Regions from separate parts of the Citrobacter sp. FDAARGOS_156 genome, predicted to be linked through region 3. Evidence: predicted binding sites of a transcription regulator. Region 3 holds the regulator's gene; each other region holds the start of a gene.
The links. Region 3 encodes LexA, which represses DNA repair genes until DNA is damaged. Its sites were predicted from a motif close to TNCTGTATGTACATACAGNA; they were not measured.
Positions count from the first base shown of each region.

Region 1: a site for LexA is predicted at 1,536-1,555, ahead of uvrB (excinuclease ABC subunit UvrB). Genes of this name have one in related genera too.
Region 2: a site for LexA is predicted at 2,429-2,448, ahead of sbmC (DNA gyrase inhibitor SbmC). Genes of this name have one in related genera too.
Region 4: a site for LexA is predicted at 1,430-1,449, ahead of mutH (DNA mismatch repair endonuclease MutH). Genes of this name have one in related genera too.

Region 1 covers NZ_CP014030.2:1,835,984-1,840,252, forward strand. The annotation lists gene bioD (dethiobiotin synthase) at 1-172, shown strand, start outside; gene AL515_RS08910 (ABC transporter ATP-binding protein) at 138-860, opposite strand; gene uvrB (excinuclease ABC subunit UvrB) at 1,629-3,650, shown strand; gene yvcK (uridine diphosphate-N-acetylglucosamine-binding protein YvcK) at 3,745-4,269, opposite strand, start outside.
Region 2 covers NZ_CP014030.2:2,166,247-2,170,515, forward strand. The annotation lists gene phsB (thiosulfate reductase electron transport protein PhsB) at 1-253, shown strand, start outside; gene phsC (thiosulfate reductase cytochrome B subunit) at 250-1,017, shown strand; gene dacD (serine-type D-Ala-D-Ala carboxypeptidase DacD) at 1,168-2,340, shown strand; gene sbmC (DNA gyrase inhibitor SbmC) at 2,465-2,932, shown strand; gene AL515_RS10420 (FUSC family protein) at 3,040-4,098, shown strand.
Region 3 covers NZ_CP014030.2:629,811-634,079, forward strand. The annotation lists gene plsB (glycerol-3-phosphate 1-O-acyltransferase PlsB) at 1-1,199, opposite strand, end outside; gene AL515_RS03055 (diacylglycerol kinase) at 1,371-1,739, shown strand; gene lexA (transcriptional repressor LexA) at 1,849-2,457, shown strand; gene dinF (MATE family efflux transporter DinF) at 2,579-3,898, shown strand; gene AL515_RS03070 (CsbD family protein) at 4,035-4,244, shown strand.
Region 4 covers NZ_CP014030.2:4,012,359-4,016,627, forward strand. The annotation lists gene ptsP (phosphoenolpyruvate--protein phosphotransferase) at 1-451, opposite strand, end outside; gene rppH (RNA pyrophosphohydrolase) at 464-994, opposite strand; gene mutH (DNA mismatch repair endonuclease MutH) at 1,679-2,374, shown strand; gene AL515_RS19715 (TerC family protein) at 2,449-3,162, shown strand; gene ygdR (lipoprotein YgdR) at 3,309-3,527, shown strand; gene AL515_RS19725 (NADP(H)-dependent aldo-keto reductase) at 3,634-4,269, shown strand, end outside.

The DNA of each region.
Region 1 (4,269 bases), 1.2 Mb from region 3:
TGATGTGACTCCGCCAGGGAAACGCCATGCTGAATATATGGCAACGCTGAAACGCGCGATTCCGGCTCCGCTGCTGGGGGAAATCCCATGGCTGGAGGACGAGCCAGAACGCGCAACGACAGGGCACTATCTCGACCTTAGCGTTTTGCCTCTGGCGCCATCCAGTCGTTAAGAAACGGGTCGCTGAGCTGCGCCAGTTGCCCCTGGGCCACATTGCGTCCGCGATGTAACAGGCAATAGCAATCAGCGACCCGACGAATAAACGGCAGGCTTTGCTCTGCGAGCATTATGGCGATGCCCAACTCCTGGCTTAGCCTCACAATCAGGTTCCCCAGCTTGTGGATATACGCCTGGCCCGTTCCTCGCGTAGGCTCATCGAGGATTAGCAGGCGTGGGCGTGTAACCAGCGCGCTGGCGAGTGCGAGCTGGTGCTGATTATCCTCTGATAAGGCAACCCCTTTGGTCTGACGCAGACTGTACAACTGTGGGAAGAGGCGGTATATATCGCTGCTGTTCATTGTTTCGCTTTCTTCAACCGCCTGGCGCGCAATATGCAGATTTTCCTCGACCGTCAGTTGCGAAAAAATCCGTCTCTGTTGTGAAACGGAGTTAATACCCAGCGCAATGCGATTTGCCGCCGGGATCGGACTCAGATCGCGCGGTGGCGCGCCTGCCTGATGCCAGACCATCGTACCGCTTTCGATAGGCAAATTGCCGATGATGCAATTGGCCAGCGTCGTTTTCCCCATCCCCGGAAGTCCCAGCACACCAGTACACTTGCCGGGCTGCAGGTCGAGATCCACATCCCATAGCGTGTGCTGGTTACCGTAATAGTGATTCACTGCGCGAAGACTCAACATAGGTTTTCTCCATCATGAAGTTATCCGCCCGACAGGCCGGGGAGCAGAAGAAAATTGCAAATCTCTTGCCACAAATGGGAAATGCGCGAAAAACAGCGGGATAGCGTGATCCATCGGCAGCGATGTCTGGTTTTTAACGATCCGGGTTAATTTTGCGCACATTGCCAGTGCCTGGTCGCGTCGGGATGGTGCAGGCAGGTAAATGGTGAAAATGCGAGCAAGATCTCGACAGCCTCCAGGGCTCCGTTGGCTGATAAATATAAAAAAATGGCGATAATTTTTTTTTATCCCACCCGAAAAGAGCAAGTCGGTGTTTTTGCCAGGCGGCAGTCAGCACGGGCTGGAGGCAGTTATCCACTATTCCTGTGGATAACCTTGTGTATTAGAGTTAGAAAACACAATGTAAGCGAGAGAAGACGCGGCCTGCGACTAAATTGATGCGAAAGACGGCTCGAGAGAATAGTTATTGAAATACAGAATGTTAGATAAAAGCAATGGCTGTCGCGGAAGTGTCATGCGTTGCCATAAAACTTTCATCTGCCGTCTTGACAAATGTTAAAAAAGTCATTGGTTTGGGGATAACACATTTTTACTGGTGTTTTATCTCGCCAGCGCCAAAATTTTAGCCTGCTCTGACGGGCATTCTGATGGCGTAACAGAAATATTCTGGTGCGTTACTGTTTTTTCATCCAGTATATTTTACTGGCAAAATATACTGCTGCGAGTAAAATTACACACCTGCCCGCCCATTGCTTCAGGTAGCTGCTCATGAGTAAACCGTTCAAACTGAATTCCGCTTTTAAACCCTCTGGCGATCAGCCTGAGGCGATTCGTCGCCTGGAAGAAGGGCTGGAGGATGGTCTGGCGCATCAGACGCTGCTCGGGGTGACGGGGTCGGGGAAGACATTCACTATTGCCAACGTGATTGCGGATTTACAGCGTCCGACGATGGTGCTGGCCCCTAACAAAACCCTCGCAGCCCAGTTGTACGGCGAGATGAAAGAGTTCTTCCCGGATAACGCAGTGGAATATTTCGTCTCCTACTACGACTATTATCAGCCGGAGGCTTATGTCCCGAGCTCTGATACTTTTATCGAGAAAGATGCGTCGGTAAACGAACACATTGAACAGATGCGTTTGTCGGCGACCAAAGCCCTGCTTGAACGGCGGGATGTGGTGGTGGTGGCCTCTGTTTCCGCGATCTATGGTCTGGGCGATCCGGATCTGTATCTGAAGATGATGTTGCATCTGACGGTGGGGATGATTATCGACCAGCGCGCGATCCTGCGCCGGCTTGCTGAACTGCAATACACGCGTAACGATCAGGCATTCCAGCGCGGGACGTTCCGCGTGCGTGGTGAGGTGATCGACATCTTTCCGGCCGAATCTGACGATATCGCGCTGCGTGTTGAACTGTTTGATGAAGAAGTTGAGCGCTTGTCGCTTTTCGACCCGCTAACCGGGCAGGTTGAATCCACTATTTCGCGCTTCACCATTTACCCGAAAACCCACTACGTGACGCCGCGCGAACGTATCGTGCAGGCAATGGAAGAAATTAAAGTCGAGCTGGCGGAGCGCCGCAAAATCCTGCTGGCGAACAACAAACTGGTAGAAGAACAGCGTTTAAGCCAGCGTACGCAGTTCGATCTGGAAATGATGAACGAGCTGGGTTACTGCTCGGGGATTGAAAACTATTCACGCTATCTGTCCGGACGCGGTCCGGGCGAGCCGCCGCCGACGCTGTTTGATTACCTGCCTGCCGATGGCCTGTTGGTGGTGGATGAATCTCACGTTACGATTCCGCAAATTGGTGGCATGTACCGTGGCGACCGGGCACGTAAAGAGACCCTGGTCGAATACGGATTCCGTCTGCCGTCGGCGCTGGATAACCGCCCGCTCAAATTTGAAGAATTTGAGGCGTTGGCCCCACAAACCATCTACGTCTCAGCGACGCCGGGCAACTATGAGCTGGAGAAATCCGGTGATGAAGTTGTCGATCAGGTGGTACGACCGACCGGCCTGCTGGATCCGGTCATTGAGGTGCGTCCGGTGGCGACACAGGTTGATGACCTGCTGTCCGAGATCCGCACCCGTGCGGCGATTAACGAACGTGTGTTGGTCACAACGCTCACCAAACGCATGGCGGAGGATCTCACCGAATACCTCGAAGAACATGGCGAGCGGGTGCGCTATCTGCACTCCGACATCGATACCGTGGAACGTATGGAAATCATTCGTGATTTGCGCCTGGGCGAGTTTGACGTGCTGGTTGGTATCAACCTGTTGCGAGAAGGCCTGGACATGCCTGAGGTCTCTCTGGTGGCGATTCTGGATGCGGACAAAGAAGGGTTCCTGCGTTCGGAACGATCGCTTATCCAGACCATAGGTCGAGCGGCGCGTAACATCAACGGTAAAGCGATTCTCTACGGCGATAAAATTACCGCATCGATGGCGAAGGCCATTGGTGAAACCGAACGTCGTCGCGAGAAACAGCAACTGTATAACGAAGAGCACGGTATTACGCCGCAGGGGCTGAACAAGAAAGTGGTCGATATTCTGGCGCTGGGTCAGAATATTGCGAAGACCAAAGCGAAAGGTAAAGGGAAGTCGCGTGCCGGGGCGAAATCCGAGGTTGTTGAGCTGGACATGACGCCGAAAGCGCTGCAGCAGAAGATTCACGAGTTAGAAGGTCAGATGATGCAGCATGCCCAGAACCTTGAGTTCGAAGAGGCCGCGACGATCCGCGACCAGTTGCATCAACTGCGCGAGCTGTTTATCGCGGCGTCTTAACGCGTAGCCGGATGGCGGGGTAAACCCTTTATCCGGCCTACAGGGTAGATCGTGTTTGTAGGCCTGATAAGCGCAGCGCATCAGGCAAATACGTTCAACCTAACGCCTGCACCGCTTTCTCCAGCGCGCTATGCAGCAGTTGACGGTCATGACGGTAGGGAATATCGCTGGCCTCCAGTTCATCCTGAATCACAATGCGGTCGGTCATGGCCGAAACATCGACTTTTGGTCCGACAATCACCGCATCAATCACCTTCTTACCAACATATTGCTCAATGATGGCCAGCTTATCGGCAAGCGTCAGGCTGGCGGCTGGCAGGCTGAGTTCGCGTCCCAGATTGCCGATATAAACCATTGGTGCCGGTGTGCGACGCAATGCCTGCGCCATTTCGTCAAGCAGCAATAGCGGCATCAGGCTGGTATAAAAACTTCCCGGTCCTATCAGGATCAGGTCCGCTTCCGCGATGGTTTCAATCGCCTCTCGCGTGGCGGGAACTTTAGGTGAGAGCATTAATTCTTGCGGCAGGGTAGTGAGCTGGTCGATATTTACTTCGCCATACACTTCATGTCCCTGATCGTCGAGCGCCATCAGGTCCACCGGTAGTTCTGACATGGGAAT
Region 2 (4,269 bases), 1.5 Mb from region 3:
TGTGCGCTACCTGAACCCACAAACAGGAATTGCAGATAAATGTAACTTTTGCGCAGACACCCGTCTGGACGCTGGACAATCGCCTGCCTGTGTTTCCGTATGCCCTACGGATGCGCTGAAGTTTGGTCGCCGTGATGACCCTGAAATTCAGCACTGGATTCTTCAAAAAGAGGTTTACCGTCAGCAGGATACGCGTAGCGGTGCGGTGAGTATTTTTCGGCGTAAAGAGATTCATCAGGAGGGAAAAGTATGAATTCTATCTGGGGAGCAGAGCTTAACTATGCGCCAGACTACTGGCCGCTGTGGCTCATTTATGCCGGCGTAGTCATTCTGTTGATGATTGCCGGTCTGGTGATGCATGCACTGCTGCGTCGAATGCTGGCACCCAAAACGGCAGCCGGAGAAGAGCACCGTGACTATCTCTACTCATTGGCTGTCCGCCGTTGGCACTGGGGAAATGCGCTGCTTTTTATCCTGCTTCTGCTCAGCGGTTTGTTCGGCCATTTTTCTATCGGACCGGTAGCGCTGATGGTGCAGGTGCACACCTGGTGTGGATTCGCATTACTGGCTTTCTGGATTGGCTTCGTCATGATCAATGCCACAAGCGGCAACGGTAGTCACTATCGTGTGCAATTCAGCGGGTTGATAACGCGTTGCCTGCTGCAAACGCGTTTTTATCTGTATGGGATAATGAAAGGTGAGGCACATCCGTTTGCGGCAACAGCGGAGAATAAATTTAACCCCCTGCAACAGTTAGCCTATCTGGCCATCATGTATGCGTTGGTTCCGCTGTTAATCATTACCGGGTTGCTCTGTCTTTACCCGCAGATTATAGGCGCCGGGCCGGTGGTGCTGGTGCTGCATATGGTGTTGGCGATTGTTGGCATTCTGTTCATTTGTGCACATATTTACCTGTGCACATTGGGTGACACACCGGGGCAAATCTTTCGCAGCATGATTGACGGCTATCACCGTCATCGCAGCCATCATGCAGAAACAGCATCACATAAAGGCTAATCCTGCGCGTATTTTGCAGGGGAAGTCCGTCTGACTTTTTTCTTTAACAGCAAGAAAATGTGCCTTATGTCACATTTTCTTGCAATTTATCCATGTTTGTTCGGCAGAACTTCCGTAAAAAGAACGGCTATTTCTCCTGGTTATGAGGACATGCTGTTGAAACGCCGTTTGTTTATTGCCGCTTCGCTATTCGCGATAAGTTTTTCGTCCGCTTATGCGACTGATGTCGCCAGTTTTGCACCTCGGCCTCCCGCCATCAATGCTGGCGCGTGGGTGCTTATGGATTACACCACGGGCCAAACCCTGACCGCCGGTAATGAACACCAGCAACGCAACCCCGCCAGCCTGACCAAGTTAATGACCGGCTATGTTGTCGATCGCGCGATTGATAGCCATCGCATTAGCCCAACGGATATCGTCACTGTCGGACGTGACGCATGGGCGAAAGATAATCCGGTGTTTGTAGGCTCATCATTAATGTTCCTGAAAGAAGGCGATCGCGTGTCAGTACGCGATTTAAGTCGCGGCTTAATTGTTGATTCCGGCAATGACGCATGCGTCGCGCTGGCGGATTACATCGCGGGTGGACAGCCACAGTTTGTCGCGATGATGAACAGTTACGTTGAGAAGCTGAAGCTTAAAGATACACATTTCGAAACGGTGCATGGGCTGGACGCGCCAGGCCAGCATAGCTCGGCCTACGATCTGGCCGTGTTGTCCCGGGCGATTATTCACGGGGAACCTGAGTTCTACCACATGTACAGTGAGAAGAGTCTTACCTGGAATGGTATCACGCAGCAAAACCGTAACGGGCTGCTGTGGGATAAAACGATGAACATCGATGGCCTGAAGACCGGGCACACTTCCGGGGCAGGATTTAATCTGATCGCCTCCGCAGTTGATGGACAACGTCGCTTGATTGCCGTGGTCATGGGAGCCGAGAGCGCGAAAGGGCGCGAGGATCAGGCACGCAAACTGCTGCAGTGGGGGCAACAAAATTTTGATACGGTGCAGGTTTTGCGTAGCGGTAAGCAAGTCGGCGTCGAACGAATCTGGTATGGCGATAAAGAAAAAATTAGCCTCGGTACCGAGCAGGATTTCTGGATGGCGCTTCCTAAGGCTGAAGTCCAGAATATCAAAGCAAAATATGTTCTTGATAAGAAAGAATTGGTAGCGCCTATTGCCGCGCATCAACGCGTGGGGGAAATTGAACTCTATGACAGGGATAAGCTGGTGGCGCATTGGCCACTGGTCACCCTGGAATCGGTCAGTAAAGGCGGCGTATTTTCGCGTCTGAGCGATTACTTCCACCATAAGGTGTAATTTTTCACCCATGCTACTGACTGGCAAGAGTGCGAAACTGCTCACATAATAATCACTATTTCCTTGTGGCCGTAATATACAATAATTACACTGTATATAAATACAGTGTAATGACGGAGGTTATATGGAGTACGAGATAAAGCAGGTCGATAAACGCAGGATTGCTGGTTTCCATATGGTTGGACCGTGGGAGCAAACGGTAAAGCAGGGTTTTGAGCAGTTAGTCATGTGGGTGGATGACAAGCAGATAGTGCCGCTGGAATGGATCGCCGTTTATTACGACAACCCGGATGTTGTGCCTGCTGACAAACTGCGCTGCGATACTGTGGTTTCCGTCGCAGAGAATTTCGAGATCCCAGAGAACAGCGAAGGTGTGATACTGACTGAACTGGCCGGTGGTGAGTATGCTATTGCTGTTGCTCGTGTTGAAAATCATGACTTTGCGACGCCATGGTATCAATTTTTTAATCTTCTGCTGCAGGACGCAACATACCAGATAGCCGCCAAACCCTGTTTTGAGATTTATATGAATAATGGCATGGAAGACGGTTACTGGGACATCGAAATGTATGTGCCGGTACAGCCGAAGTAGCTGTTTTTTGTGTAAATCAGGATGAAAGTCCTGGTGATAACGATGATGTTTTCACTAAAAAAGCAGGTACAATTCTGTTCTTTGCTATTCCCTGACGGAGTGGATGAGTGCGTGCCGATAAGTCGCTGAGTCCTTTTGAAATTCGTTTGTATCGTCATTATCGTGTAGTGCACGGTATTCGCATTGCGCTGGCGTTTCTTCTTACTTTTCTGTTGGTTCGCCTGCTGGATATTCCTGAAGGTACGTGGCCTCTGATCACGCTGGTGGTGATTATGGGGCCAATTTCATTCTGGGGTAATGTCGTCCCAAGAGCTCTTGAACGCATTGGCGGGACGATTCTGGGCTCAGTACTTGGGCTGGTTGCTCTGCGTCTCGAACTCCTGTCACTTCCGCTTATGCTGATATGGTGCGCAGTAGCGATGTTTCTCTGCGGCTGGCTGGCCTTAGGTAAAAAACCCTATCAGGCGTTGCTGATTGGTATAACGCTTGCCGTCGTCGTCGGGGCTCCCGCGGGTGACATGAATACAGCGTTGTGGCGCGGTGGCGACGTGATTCTGGGATCGTTACTGGCGATGCTGTTTACCGGCATCTGGCCGCAGCGGGCATTTATTCACTGGCGTATTCAACTGGCGCATTGTGTAACGGGGTACAATCGGGTGTATCAGGCCGCGCTCTCCCCCAATCTGCTCGAGCAGCCCCGACTGGAGAAGCATTTACAACAACTACTGAGTGACGTTGTCAAAATGCGTGGACTCATCGTTCCTGCCAGTAAAGAGACCCACATCCAAAAATCCATCTTTGAAGCTATTCAGACGGTTAACCGCAACCTGGTGTGCATGCTTGAGCTGCAAATCAACGCGCTGTGGGCGACACGTACCAGTCACTTTGTGATGCTGAACGCGCATACCTTGCGTGAAACTCAGCTCAGAACGCAACAAGCGCTACTGACGATCACTCATGCGCTATATGAAGGTAATCCGCAGCCGATACTTGTCAATACGGAAAAGCTCAATGACACCGTGGCGGAGTTGCGCCAACTCATCGCTGAGCATAAAGGCGATAATGTTGCTGAAACACCTATTCATGGCTATGTCTGGTTGAATATGGAGATGGCACGGCAACTGGAATTGCTCTCACATTTGATTTGTCGCGCGCTGCGCAAATAAAGAGCAGATAAGGGGATTGGTTCTACTGCTGCTTCGATTCAGCAAAGATTAAGGGTATGATACTGAAAAAGGCTAAAACCATTGGTAACTACAATGGCTTTACCCTCGATAATTCAGGTTTCAGCCATGCATTATCAATGCAGATGCAACTTGAAGTATGGCGGGCATGAA
Region 3 (4,269 bases):
CCGGTTTTCGGGTCGAGCAGGCGGCCGGTACGCGACCGCCCACCTTCGACAAAGTACTCAACCGAATAGCCGCGGCTGAACAACTCGCCCAGGTATTCGCGGAATACGGTGGAATAGAGCTTATTGCCTTTAAACGTACGACGAATAAAGAATGCGCCAAGACGGCGGAAAATCGGACCTGCCGGCCAGAAGTTCAGGTTGATCCCTGCCGCGATATGCGGTGGAACCAGTCCCTGATGGTACAGAACGTACGACAGCAGCATGTAGTCCATATGGCTGCGGTGGCACGGCACATAGACGATTTCATGTCCGTCGTGCGCCAGTTGGCGTACGCGCTCCGCATTATGAACGTTAATCCCCTGATACAGACGGTTCCAGGTAAAGCCCAGAATACGGTCCGTCAGGCGGATCATTTCGTAGGAGAAGTTGGCGGCAATCTCTTCCATCAATGCGATAGCGTTTTGCTGCGCTTTTTCATGGGAGATTTTTTTGCTGCGTGCTTCATCTTCCACCGCGCGTGCGATGGCTTTTGAGGCCAGCAGTTTATTAAACAGATCCTGGCGGGCAGGAAGGCGAGGGCCAACCGCCGCTAAGCGCTGGCGGGCAAAGTGCATACGCGCCACGCGTGCCAGTTTCTGCGCGATGGTTTTATCTGTGCCGTGTTCGTCTGCCATGCGACGCAGGGAGACGGAAGGTGAGAAGCGGACAAAGCTGTCGCGGCCCAGCCAGGACACAGCAAAGAATTTCTGTACGCCATTCAGCATGCGCAGTGGTGGATTGACTTCGCCTTTCTCGCGCCCAGGAGCACGGCCAAACATCACAGACACCGGCACCATCTGAACATCCAGATCGGGGTTGCTGCGATGTAAGTCGAGATAGTTATGGAACAACTTGATGGACTCTTCTTTTGGCGTGTAATAGGTGAATACACGCGGGCCGCCGTGTATAAACACGTAGCGCGGCAGCAAAGTCCCGTCTATCTCCAGCGGTTCCAGGGGATCAGGGAGGTCGTGCACCAGGCATTGGGCACGCAGCGTCAGCAAGTCAGCTTTTGAGTTGTACGGTAAGACGTACATAATGGGACGAGAGGTATCGAGTCCCAATTCCGGGGCGGGTTCCGCCGGGATAGACTTGCTTTTTACCAGGATGCTTAATGGTAAATTCAGTAATTTGTAGTAAATTCGTGGCCAGCCGGACATAAACGATGTAAAGCCTCTGGTTAATAATGCAAATGCGCTGCAAGGATATCAGAAAGTTTAGTGAATTTCTGTGGTATCCCGTCATACTTCGCGCAGCTTTGCTTATGCCCTGAAACAAACAGGGTAACGATGCAATAATACTCACGCTAATAATGTAAAAAGGTTCTTTTGATGGCCAATAATACCACTGGATTCACTCGGATTATCAAAGCAGCAGGCTATTCCTGGCAAGGTTTCCGCGCAGCATGGATCAATGAGGCGGCATTTCGTCAGGAAAGCGTTGCCGTACTGTTGGGGGTAGCAATTGCCTGCTGGCTGGACGTTGACGCGATTACCCGCGTACTGCTGATTGGTTCGGTGATGCTGGTGATGATCGTTGAAATTCTGAATAGCGCCATTGAGGCGGTTGTCGACCGAATTGGTTCTGAGTATCACGAGCTTTCTGGTCGGGCGAAAGATATGGGATCGGCTGCGGTATTGCTTTCTATTTTTGTCGCTGTGATCACCTGGGGCATCCTGTTGTGGTCGCATTTGCGATAAAGATTCCACAACTTCATAAATCTCCTGTTTTTTGTGCAGTTTGCGGTTCCAAATTCGCCTTTAGCTGTATATACTCACAGCATAACTGTATATACACCCAGGGGGCGGAATGAAAGCGTTAACGGCCAGGCAGCAAGAGGTGTTTGATCTCATTAGAGATCACATCAGCCAGACAGGTATGCCACCGACGCGTGCGGAGATCGCGCAGCGTTTGGGGTTCCGTTCCCCAAACGCGGCTGAAGAACACCTGAAAGCACTGGCGCGTAAAGGTGTGCTGGAAATCGTTTCTGGCGCATCGCGTGGTATTCGCCTGCTGCAGGAAGAAGAGGAAGGCTTACCGCTTGTTGGTCGTGTCGCGGCCGGTGAGCCACTTCTGGCACAGCAGCACATCGAAGGCCATTACCAGGTTGACCCATCACTGTTCAAACCGAACGCCGACTTTCTGCTGCGCGTCAGCGGTATGTCGATGAAAGATATCGGGATTATGGATGGCGATTTACTGGCTGTGCATAAAACGCAGGACGTGCGTAACGGCCAGGTTGTTGTTGCCCGTATTGATGATGAAGTCACGGTTAAGCGCCTGAAAAAGCAGGGCAACAAGGTTGAACTTCTGCCGGAAAACAGTGAATTTAAACCTATCGTTGTCGATCTGCGCGAGCAAAACTTCACCATTGAAGGGTTGGCTGTCGGCGTAATTCGTAACGGTGAATGGCTGTAATGATCTGCTGATTTCCTGTCGGCCGGAAAGGGCGTTTACGCTGCTCTCCGGCAAATTGCCCGATGATGCTACGCTTATCGGGCCTACAAAAACGCGTTAATTTCTTTTCAGGCTCTTTTCCATGCCTTTCTTTACCTCCTCTGATAAAGCACTCTGGCACCTTGCCTTACCGATGATTTTCTCCAACATCACTGTTCCACTGCTGGGGCTGGTGGATACCGCAGTGATTGGTCATTTGGATAGCCCGGTCTACCTGGGTGGCGTTGCTGTCGGCGCAACAGCGACCAGTTTTCTCTTTATGCTGCTGCTGTTTTTACGCATGAGTACCACCGGCCTGACGGCCCAGGCGTTCGGTGCGAAAAATCCTCAGGCGCTGGCGCGCGCGCTGGTACAACCGCTGATACTGGCGCTGGGAGCGGGGCTGCTTATCGCGCTGTTTCGCACGCCGATTATCGATTTAGCGCTGCATATTGTCGGGGGTAGTGAAGCGGTACTGGAACAAGCCCGGCGTTTCCTGGAAATCCGCTGGCTAAGCGCGCCCGCCTCACTGGCCAATCTGGTGCTGCTCGGCTGGTTGCTTGGCGTACAATATGCGCGTGCGCCGGTTATCCTGCTGATTGTCGGCAATATTCTCAACATTGCGCTCGATTTATGGCTGGTGATGGGCCTGCATATGAACGTGCAGGGTGCAGCACTGGCGACGGTGATTGCCGAATATGCCACGCTGCTTATCGGTCTGATGATGGTACGCAAAGTCCTGCATTTGCGCGGAGTTTCGCTGGCAATGCTGAAGCAGGCGTGGCGTGGCAACTTCCGCCGTTTGCTGGCGCTCAACCGTGACATCATGCTGCGTTCGCTGCTGTTGCAACTCTGCTTTGGTGCTATCACGGTACTCGGGGCTCGCCTCGGTAGCGATGTCATTGCGGTCAATGCCGTTCTGATGACCCTGCTGACGTTCACTGCCTATGCGCTGGACGGGTTTGCCTATGCCGTGGAAGCGCACTCTGGCCAGGCCTATGGGGCACGCGATGGTAGCCAGTTGCTGGATGTCTGGCGGGCGGCCTGCCGGCAGTCGGGTATTGTTGCCGTCTTGTTTTCGATGGTTTATGCCCTGTTCGGCGAGCAGATTGTGGCGCTGCTGACCTCGCTGCCGCAAATCCAACACCTGGCCGATCGCTATCTTTTCTGGCAGGTGGTTTTGCCGCTGGTGGGTGTGTGGTGTTATCTGCTGGACGGCATGTTTATTGGCGCAACGCGTGCCGCAGAAATGCGCAACAGTATGGCCGTTGCCGCAGTGGGATTCGCCTTAACGCTCCTGACTTTACCGCTGCTGGGAAACCACGGCTTGTGGCTGGCGTTAACCGTTTTTCTCGCGCTGCGCGGGCTTTCACTGGCCTTCATCTGGCGACGTCACTGGCGTAATGGCACCTGGTTTGCCTGATGCCTATGGTTAAAAATTCCGAATAGTAAATAAAACCCAGAATCCCTGACTACACTTACTATCACGTCCAGCAAAAACAGCATGTATTCGGGCGCGGCACTCTCGCTATTCACAACCTAACGATGAGGACTTGATGATGAATAAAGACGAAGTCAGTGGTAACTGGAAACAGTTCAAAGGTAAAGTGAAAGAGCAATGGGGCAAACTGACCGATGATGATATGACGGTCATTGAAGGTAAACGCGACCAGCTGGTTGGTAAAGTCCAGGAACGATACGGGTACGCGAAAGATCAGGCGGAGAAAGAAGTTAAAGATTGGGAAAAACGCAACGATTACCGCTGGTAATTAACCCCTCCCTCCTGAGAGTACA
Region 4 (4,269 bases), 1.3 Mb from region 3:
CCATTTGTGTGGCAAGCGTGACCAGAAAAGATTCTTCGCTTTCGTCGTACTGGCGCAACTCACGTTGCTGTACCACCAGGACGCCTAATAACTGGCGTCGCTGGATGATCGGTACGCCTAAGAACGCACGAAAGCGTTCTTCTTTCACCGAAGGAATATATTTAAAGCTGGGGTGTTTTTGCGCATCGGCAAGGTTGATAGGTTCCGCCAGCCTGCCAACCAGGCCAACGATCCCTTCATCAAACGCCAGTGCAACAGTGCGACCGCGTGGTTTTTTAAGTCCTCGGGTCGCCATCAGGTAATAACAGCGTCGGTCGTGATCGGCCAGGTAGACCGAGCAGACCTCTGTATCCATCGCAAGACAGATGTCAGTAACCAGAATATTCAACGCCTCATTGAGACGTGGGGCACTGGCCACCTTTTCGACTATTTCGCGCAGGCGGGTGAGCATAATTTGCGTAGCTTAACCTCTTTTACGTCTGTACGCAGGTGCGCTTTGCGGCTTAGGAGTGCTCTCCTGAAGCGCCATCACAACACTTGCGAATTCTTTCATCACCCTGCGATAGACATCGCGTTTAAATGACACCACCTGTCGAACCGGATACCAGTAACTCACCCAGCGCCAGCCGTCGAACTCAGGTGTACTGCTGGTTTGCATATTGATTTCAGCATCGCTACTGACCAACTGCAAAAGAAACCATTTTTGTTTCTGGCCGATACAAACCGGCTTTGTGTCCCAACGCACCAAACGTTTCGGTAACTTGTAACGCAACCAGTTACGAGTAGAAGCAAGGATCCGCACATCTTTACGACTCAGACCTACTTCTTCAAAGAGTTCCCGGTACATCGCCTGCTCTGCTGTCTCTCCTGCATTTATCCCGCCTTGCGGGAATTGCCAGGAGTGCTGACCAAATCGCCGGGCCCACATGACCTGCCCCTGGCGGTTACAAATTACTATCCCTACATTCGGGCGGTAGCCATCGTCATCAATCACCGGACTACCTCAACATAAACCTTATATACAAACGATTGTTTCACACTCCAGAGGGGCGGTAAACCACTCTGTTAAGGGCGCGATATTCTAATAACAATTGAATAACTCACAGCAAAGAGCCGAGTTATAAACAGAAGATATGCTACATAGGCGATTTTATTCACCTTTTCTGTGGATATAGTTGTGAAGAAGTACGGAATTACTATGGGAAAACCCGGAGCAGTCTGAATAAGACATCCGTCACACTCAAAAAATAGTCTTATATATTCATTAAGTTAAAAGCAACAACTGTAGCTAAACATGCAGAAATGTGATGCACGTCACGCATACGATCTTCGAGCTGATGAAAGATCGACCAGCGTTGGTTTTATCCACAGATTATGCCAATAAGTTAGGCACAATTTGTGTGAAAATTCGATTTTCGTCGCACGTCAAGGCTGTAAATTGAAACAGTAGTGGGGGTTTTTCACAGTTATCCCATCTTTCTGTGGATAACATGGTGTAAGATCCTGTTCATTGTCAGTGACCAGAATTGGAAAACCCGGTTTTCTGTTGCGCAACCCTTTACATCAAAATATAAAAACCACTATAAATCATGCAATTGGATAAAGCATGTGGAAAAAGATAAACTCTGTCCACACGGTATAAAATCATTGCTCATTTTTTAACCCAAGGGTAACCCTGATGCCAGAACTCCATCCATTGCTTTCTCCGCCTGAATCCGAAGCCCAGTTGCTGCACCAGGCACGGCAACTTTCGGGCTACACGCTGGGAGAACTGTCGGCGATGGCAGGACTCGTCGCGCCAAAGGATCTGAAGCGGGACAAAGGCTGGATTGGCGTGCTGCTGGAAATTTGGCTTGGGGCCAGTGCGGGCAGTAAACCGGAGCAGGATTTTGCCGCGCTGGGTGTGGAGTTAAAAACGATCCCTGTAGATAGCCTTGGCAGACCGCTGGAAACGACCTTTGTCTGCGTGGCACCGTTAACCGGTAATACCGGCGTGACCTGGGAAACCAGCCATGTTCGACACAAGCTTAAACGCGTGTTGTGGATACCCGTAGAAGGTGAACGCAGCATCCCTGTGGCTGAACGGCGCGTTGGCTCTCCGTTGCTGTGGAGTCCGAATGAAGAGGAAGATCGACAACTGCGTCTGGACTGGGAAGAGTTGATGGACATGATAGTGCTAGGCCACGTCGAACGCATCACCGCTCGCCATGGGGAAGTGCTGCAACTGCGTCCTAAAGCCGCTAACGCCCGGGCGCTGACCGAGGCCATTGGCGCCCATGGCGAACCGATCCTGACTCTGCCCCGCGGGTTTTACCTGAAAAAGAACTTCACTCGCGCATTGCTGGAACGGCATTTTCTATTCCAGGCTCAATAACACACCCTGACCTTTCGCCCGTCGCGTTACGCGCCTATAATTACCGCTTCTTTTTTTTGGCAGGACTTTGTTTGATGTTATTTGCATGGATAACCGATCCTAACGCCTGGCTGGCGCTCGGTACGCTGACGCTGCTGGAGATCGTTCTCGGGATCGACAATATTATTTTCCTTTCTCTGGTTGTAGCAAAACTCCCAACAGCACAACGTAATCATGCCCGACGAATCGGGCTGGCGGCAGCGATGGTGATGCGTCTGGCGCTGCTGGCATCCATCGCCTGGGTAACGCGGCTCACTAACCCGTTATTCGAACTGTTTGGCGAGGCGATTTCAGCGCGCGATCTGATCCTTCTGCTCGGCGGATTGTTCCTGATCTGGAAAGCGAGTAAAGAGATCCACGAATCCATTGAGGGCGAAGAGGAAGGGCTGAAAACCCGCGTCTCTTCTTTCCTGGGCGCGATTGTGCAGATCATGCTGTTGGATATTATCTTCAGTCTGGACTCAGTAATCACCGCAGTAGGCTTGTCCGATCATCTGTTTATTATGATGGCAGCCGTCGTGATTGCCGTGGGCGTAATGATGTTTGCAGCCCGCCCAATCGGTGAGTTTGTTGATCGTCACCCTTCGGTAAAAATGCTGGCACTCTCTTTCCTGATACTGGTTGGCTTCACGCTAATCCTGGAAAGCTTCGATGTCCATGTTCCGAAAGGATACATTTACTTCGCTATGTTCTTCTCTATCGCTGTAGAGACCCTGAACCTGTGGCGCAATAAAAAAAATCCACTCTGACTGACACTATCGCTCCCCCCATGGGGAGCGAATACTCCCCGCGCACCTTCCTTCTCTCACAGATTAAGATTTTACTGCTTTCGCCCTGCACAACTTCGCGTTATTACTAAACTAGTGTCAGACGCAGGCCATGTGAGGATAAGCAGATGAAAAAATGGGCAGTTTTAATTTCCGCCGTCGGGCTGGCTTTTGCCGTTTCCGGATGCAGCAGTGATTATGTGATGGCAACAAAAGATGGTCGAATGATCCTGACCGATGGTAAACCAGAAATTGACGATGATACCGGTCTGGTGAGTTACCACGATCAGCAAGGCAATGCGATGCAAATTAACCGCGACGAAGTCTCTCAAATCATTGAGCGTTGATGGTTAAGGTCAGCAACGCGCTGGCCTTAACAATTTTGCTTCCCTTTTTCCCTTCCCTCAGCCATTTTTATAATCCTTATGTCGTGATTATAAAAAGGAAACGGCTATGCAATATCACCGTATACCCCACAGCTCGCTGGAAGTCAGTACACTGGGGCTGGGCACAATGACGTTTGGTGAACAAAACAGCGAAGCCGACGCACATGCACAGCTCGACTATGCCGTTGCACAAGGCATAAATTTAATCGACGTTGCCGAGATGTATCCGGTACCGCCTCGTCCAGAAACCCAGGGACTCACCGAAACTTACGTGGGCAACTGGCTCGCCAAACACGGCAGCCGCGAAAAGCTAATCGTGGCGTCGAAGGTCAGTGGACCATCACGTAACAACGACAGCGGCATTCGACCGAATCAGGCGCTGGATCGTAAAAACATCCGTGAGGCACTGCACGACAGTCTGAAAAGACTGCAGACCGATTATCTCGATCTCTATCAGGTCCACTGGCCGCAGCGTCCGACCAACTGCTTTGGTAAGTTGGGCTATAGCTGGACGGACTCCGCGCCGGTCGTTTCCCTACTGGATACGCTGGACGCGCTGGCAGAGTTTCAGCGTGCAGGTAAGATTCGTTACATCGGTGTTTCCAACGAAACCGCGTTTGGCGTAATGCGTTACCTGCACCTGGCAGACAAACATGACCTGCCGCGTATCGCCACTATCCAGAACCCGTACAGCCTGCTAAAC